Regions from separate parts of the Streptomyces sp. TM32 genome, predicted to be linked through region 2. Evidence: riboswitches for the same ligand, from Rfam matches in the RefSeq annotation. Region 2 holds a riboswitch; the other holds the start of a gene.
The links. A riboswitch is a leader RNA that binds a small molecule or an ion and turns the genes downstream of it on or off. The one in region 2 is predicted to bind glycine.

Region 1 (3,201 bases), on a different contig from region 2:
CGGCGCCGGGCTCTACGCCATGGCGCTGGGCCGGGACGACCGCCCGGTGGTGGCCGAGCGGGACGCGAAGTCCATCTCGGTCGAGGACACCTTCGAGGTCGATCTGACCGACCGGGCGCGGGTCCGCAGCGAGGTGCTGCGGCTGGCCGACCGCTGCGTACAGCGGCTGCGGGCGGCCGGGCGCTCCGGGCGCACGGTGGTGATCAAGGTGCGGAACTACGACTTCTCGACGCTGACCCGCTCCGACACGCTGCGGGGGCCCACCGACGACCCTGCGGTGATACGGGAGGCCGCTGTACGGCTGCTGGAGACGGTGGACACCACCGGCGGCGTCCGCCTGCTGGGCGTGGGGGTCAGCGGGCTGGCCGACTTCACACAGGAGGATCTGTTCGCCCAGCTGGCGACGGAGCGGGAGGCGGCGGAGACCGCGAAGGCGGCGGTGGCGGAGGGTGGCGCGGCGCAGGTGCAGGAAGCCGGGGAGGAGCTGCCGAGACGCTGGCACCCGGGCCTGGATGTGGTGCACGACGAGTACGGTGCCGGCTGGGTGCAGGGGAGCGGTGTGGGGAGGGTGACCATCCGCTTCGAAACGCCGTGGTCCGCACCGGGAAGGGTGCGGACCTTTGCTGTCGAGGACCCGGCGCTGCGGCCGGGGGAGCCCCTGCCGCTGGTGGGCGGGGCGCCGGCGGAGGCTCAGTCGTCCGAGCCGGCGATCTTGCCGAACTCGCTGTCGCCGGAACCGGGTGAGGACACCGGATCGGTGGGGGAGGAGATATCCAAGCGGTAGTGGTGGTAGAGCTGGAGCTCTTGCTCGGGGGAGAGATGGCGGCCCACGCCGAAGTCCGGCGCGTCCTTGATCAGCTTGCGGTCGTAGGGAATGTGCAGGCCCTCACCGACCATTTTGCTGGGCTCGAGGGGGACGAACGCGTCCCGGCTGAAAAGTCCGGTGCGCACGGCTGCCCACTCCGGTTCCCCCGTCGCGTCGTCGAGATAGACCTCGTCGATCGTGCCTATTTTGGCGCCGTTCCGGTCGAACGCTTTGCGGCCGATCAGGCTCCGGGGATCGATATCGGTTTGCACGGCCCCTCCAATTGGTCGCAACTGCCCTGTGACAACTACCAAACGGCACATTTCATGCCCCGGCCACTCGAAGGATCCTTCGAGTGGCGCGCTGGTAGGCTGGCGAATGGCCGTAGACCCCGTGCGGGAGAGTCCTTGTCGTTCGCGACCAGGGCGCCGAAGGAGCAAATCCTCCCCGGAATCTCTCAGGCACACGTACCGCATGGACGAGGTCACTCTGGAAAGCAGGGCGGGCCGCGGAAGGCACAGCTCCGGGACCCCTCCTCACCGACGGTGAAAGCCGGGCCGCCTCGCGCGGGCCGGTGAAGCTCTCAGGTTGAGATGACAGAGGGGGAGGCCGTCCGGGCACCCGCGCCGTGGTGCCCCTCGTAGGTCGCACCGACCAGGAGGCCCCCGCAGATGACCACCAACCGCATCTCCTTGACCGAGCTGGAAAGCGGCACCCCCTTCGCGCGCCGGCACATCGGTCCCGACCACGAGGCGCAGGCGAAGATGCTCGCGCACGTCGGATTCGGTTCGCTGGACGAACTGACCGCCACCGCCGTACCCGACGTGATCAAGAGCGCGGAGGCGCTCGGCCTGCCGCAGGCCCGTACCGAGGCCGAGGTCCTGGCGGAGCTGCGCGGCCTCGCGGACCGTAACCAGGTGCTGTCGTCCATGATCGGACTCGGCTACTACGGCACGTTCACCCCGACGGTGATCCTGCGGAACGTCATGGAGAACCCGGCCTGGTACACCGCGTACACGCCCTACCAGCCGGAGATCTCGCAGGGCCGCCTGGAGGCGCTGCTGAACTTCCAGACCATGGTCGCCGAGCTGACCGGGCTGCCCACCTCCGGCGCCTCCCTCCTGGACGAGGGCACCGCCGCGGCCGAGGCCATGGCGCTGTCCCGCAGGGTCGGCAAGGTCAAGCAGGGCGTCTTCCTGGTCGACGCCGACTGTCTGCCGCAGACGGTCGCCGTGATCGAGACCCGGGCCGAGCCGACCGGCGTGGAGGTCGTGGTCGCGGACCTGAGCGAGGGGATCCCCGCCGAGGTCGCCGAGCGCGGCGTCTTCGGCGTGCTGCTCCAGTACCCCGGCGCCTCCGGCGCGGTCCGCGACCCGCGTGCCCTGATCGAGCAGGCCCACCAGCTGGGCGCGATCGTCACCGTCGCCGCCGATCTGCTGGCCCTGACGCTGCTGGCTTCGCCCGGCGAGCTCGGCGCGGACATCGCGGTCGGCACCACCCAGCGCTTCGGCGTCCCGATGGGCTTCGGCGGCCCGCACGCCGGCTTCATGGCCGTACGTGACCAGTTCGCCCGCAGCCTGCCCGGCCGCCTCGTGGGCGTCTCCGTCGACGCCGACGGCAGCAAAGCCTACCGCCTCGCACTGCAGACCCGTGAGCAGCACATCCGCCGCGAGAAGGCCACCAGCAACATCTGCACCGCGCAGGTGCTGCTCGCCGTCATGGCCGGGATGTACGCCGTCTATCACGGCCCTGAGGGCCTGCGGACCATCGCCCGGCGCACCCATCGCTACGCGGCGATCCTCGCCGAGGGTCTGCGGGCCGGCGGTGTGGAGATCGTGCACGGTGCGTACTTCGACACGCTGACCGCGCGGGTGCCCGGCCGGGCGGCCGAGGTCGTCGCCGCCGCCCGGGAGGCCGGGGTCAACCTCCGGCAGATCGACGCCGACCTGGTCGGCATCGCCTGCGACGAGACCACCGGTCGCGCCGAGCTCGCCGGTGTCTGGGGTGCCTTCGGCGTGCAGGGCGACATCGAGCAGCTGGACGCGGCCGTCGCCGACGCGCTGCCGCAGACGCTGCTGCGCGGCGACGATTACCTCACCCACCCGGTGTTCCACCGGTACCGCTCCGAGACCGCGATGCTGCGCTACCTGCGCACCCTCGCCGACAAGGACTACGCGCTGGACCGCGGCATGATCCCGCTCGGTTCCTGCACGATGAAGCTGAACGCCACCACGGAGATGGAGCCGGTCACCTGGCCCGCCTTCGGCCAGCTGCACCCGTTCGCGCCCGCCGACCAGGCCGCGGGCTACCTCACGCTCATCCAGGAGCTGGAGGAGCGGCTGGCCGTCGTCACCGGCTACGACAAGGTCTCCCTCCAGCCGAACGCCGGATCGCAG
Region 2 (3,201 bases):
ACCCTAGACGAGAAAGCGCGCGCGGAAACCCTCGGGGCACGGGCCCGCCGCGGGGCCGCCGCGCTCAGTCGAAGCCGATCGTCTCCAGGGTATTCGCCGCCCGCCGGTCGAGCAGGACCGCCGAGCCGACCCCGTACGGCAGCCGGTCCGCCTCCGCCGCGCCGACCAGCCGGCCCACCGCCCCGCGATGACGCGCGAAGGCGTAGCCCGACACCCCGCGCCCCCGCGACTCCTGGCCGGACAGCGCCACCTCCGGCGGCACGTCGAGCAGCACCAGATGCAACCCGCGGCCGCCGCGCACCGCGGAGCGGGCGAGCCAGCCGCGCACCCACGCCAGCGTCCCGCAGTCGTGCACCACCACGCTGTCGCCGGAGCGCAGCGCACGGCGCAGCGCCAGATAGTGGGCGGCCCGGACCAGCGGGCGGTAGAGGGCGTAGGGCAGCCGGCGCAGCCGGCCGCGCTCCCAGCGCTCGCGGACGTCCTGCGAATCGATGCGGTGCACCAGGGCGCCGCGCCGGTCCAGCGGCGGCACCACGCGGTGCATCAGGGTGCTCTTGCCGCTGCCCGGCAGCCCGGAGACCACCACCAGATCACCGGCCGGGAACCGCAGCTCGACCACGCCGCGCGCCCGCCCCGCACCCCGCAGATCCACGACCCCGGCGCGGCGGCCGGGCCGCAGGACCGTGCGCCGCGGACGGCCGCCGCGGGACACCGCGGCGGCCGCTCCCGGCACGCGGCCGGGACGCACGGCCTCAGTGGGCACGACCTCTGAAGTGGCACCGTATGCCGCTTCTCCGTGCACCGTGATCACCCTCCCCGTCCGGTTCTGTTCCGGTTCGAGTCCGTCCCGTACCCGCAGAGTGTCAAGAAAAGGTAATGCCCATCAAGACGGTTGCCCGATCCGCCCACGTCATGGGCGGGCCGCCCACCAGGGCTGCTGTATCGGGCGATCCCGTGCAATGATGTGGCCGCCACGTGCACACCGCGTCTCACTTGTGCACCGCCAACTCCATACCGGCCGCTTGAACCCGCGCGGGAGAGTCCCCGGCCGCCATGGCGGGGCGCCGAAGGAGCAAGTCCTCCCTTGAATCTCTCAGGCCCCTATACCGCACGGGCGAGGCAGATCTGAAAAGCGAGTCACCGCCCGGTTGACGGGGTGGCTCCACCCAAGGTGCAAACCGGGTCCGTTCGCGGGATCCCGGTGAACCTCTCAGGTTCCGATGACAGATGGGGAGAACGTCCTCTCACCCATGCCTGGGAGCCCAGAACCATGACTGATGCCCCCCGCCGTACTGCCTTGGATGCCACCCATCGGGCGCTCGGCGCGACCATGACCGACTTCGCCGGCTGGGACATGCCGCTGCGCTACAGCAGCGAGCGCGACGAGCATGTCGCCGTCCGCACCCGCGCCGGCCTTTTCGACCTCTCCCACATGGGCGAGATCACCGTCACCGGCCCGCAGGCCGCCGATCTCCTCGACTACGCGCTGGTCGGCAACATCGGCGGCGTGAAGACCGGCCGCGCCCGCTACACCATGATCTGCGAGAAGGACGGCGGCATCCTCGACGACCTGATCGTCTACCGCCTGGCCGACCAGGAGTACATGGTGGTCGCCAACGCCTCCAACGCCCAGGTGGTGCTGGACGCGCTGAGCGCGCGGGCGGGCGGTTTCGACGCCGCGATCCGCGACGACCGCGACGCCTACGCGCTGCTCGCGGTGCAGGGTCCGGAGTCCCCCGGCATCCTCAAGGCGCTGACCGACGCGGATCTGGACGGCCTGAAGTACTACGCGGGTCTGCCCGGCACGGTCGCCGGCGTCGAGGCGCTGATCGCCCGTACCGGCTACACCGGCGAGGACGGCTTCGAGCTGTTCGTCCGGCCGGCGGACGCGGTGGCCCTGTGGGAGGCGCTGTCCGCGGCCGGCAAGGACGCCGGGCTGGTGCCCTGCGGTCTGTCCTGCCGCGACACCCTGCGCCTGGAGGCGGGCATGCCGCTGTACGGGCACGAGCTCACCACCGCGACCACGCCGTTCGACGCGGGCCTGGGCCGGGTCGTGAAGTTCGAGAAGACCACCAACAACGGTGACTTCGTCGGCCGCGCCGCGCTGGCGGCGGCCGCCGAGCGCGCCGAGACGAACCCGCCGCGCAAGCTGGTCGGTCTGCTCGCCGAGGGCCGCCGGGTCCCGCGCGCGGGCTACCCGGTCGTCACGGCCGACGGCACGGTCATCGGCGAGGTCACCTCCGGGGCGCCCTCCCCCACCCTGGGCAAGCCGATCGCCATCGCCTATGTCGACGCGGCCTACGCCACCCCGGGCACCGAGGGTGTCCACGTGGACATCCGTGGAAGCCATGAGCCGTACGAGGTCAGCGCGCTGCCCTTCTACAAGCGGCAGAAGTAGCGGGCCGCTCCCGCCGGGAGCCGCCCGCGGCGCGCACCCGTGCGTCGCACTGTGCAAGATCCCTTCCCTTGGCTCCGCCAGGGGCGACCCGCTTCACGACCACACCCTCGCGTACAGGAGAATCGAGCCATGAGCAACCCCCAGCAGCTGCGCTACAGCAAGGAGCACGAGTGGCTGTCGGGCGCCGAGGAAGGCGTCTCGACGGTCGGCATCACCGAGCACGCGGCCAACGCGCTCGGCGACGTCGTCTACGTGCAGCTCCCCGAGGTCGGTACCACGGTCGCGGCGGGTGAGACCTGCGGCGAGCTGGAGTCGACCAAGTCGGTCAGCGATCTCTACTCGCCCGTCGACGGGGAGATCACCGAGATCAACGAGGACGTCGTCAACGACCCCTCGCTGGTGAACTCCGCCCCGTTCGAGGGCGGTTGGCTGTTCAAGGTGAAGACCAGTGGTGAGCCGGCCGAGCTGCTCTCGGCCGACGAGTACGCCGCGTTCATCCAGGGCTGAGCCGCCGGCTCCCCGTCCGCCACCGCCGAGTGGAAGCTCCCCCGGCCTCCGTCCGGGAGATCCCCATCGCGCCCCTGACTCCCCAGGAAAGACTCATGTCGCTTCTGAACAGCTCCCTCCATGAGCTCGACCCCGATGTCGCCGCCGCCGTCGACGCCGAACTCCACCGCCAGCAGTCCACCCTCGAAATGATCGCGTCGGAGAACTTCGCCCCCGTCGCCGTCATGGAGGCCCAGGGCTCCGTCCTCACCAACAAGTACGCCGAGGGCTACCCCGGCCGCCGCTACTACGGCGGC

Region 1: another riboswitch for glycine. It lies ahead of gcvP (aminomethyl-transferring glycine dehydrogenase); the one in region 2 lies ahead of gcvT (glycine cleavage system aminomethyltransferase GcvT).

Annotation. Positions count from the first base shown of each region.
Region 1 is NZ_SDIG01000132.1:6,296-9,496, reverse strand. It holds gene EST92_RS23970 (DNA polymerase IV) at 1-784, shown strand, start outside; gene EST92_RS23965 (PRC-barrel domain-containing protein) at 691-1,077, opposite strand; glycine riboswitch at 1,192-1,288, shown strand; gene gcvP (aminomethyl-transferring glycine dehydrogenase) at 1,477-3,201, shown strand, end outside.
Region 2 is NZ_SDIG01000140.1:4,905-8,105, reverse strand. It holds gene EST92_RS24600 (AAA family ATPase) at 65-748, opposite strand; glycine riboswitch at 1,024-1,119, shown strand; gene gcvT (glycine cleavage system aminomethyltransferase GcvT) at 1,271-2,398, shown strand; gene gcvH (glycine cleavage system protein GcvH) at 2,528-2,905, shown strand; gene glyA (serine hydroxymethyltransferase) at 3,001-3,201, shown strand, end outside.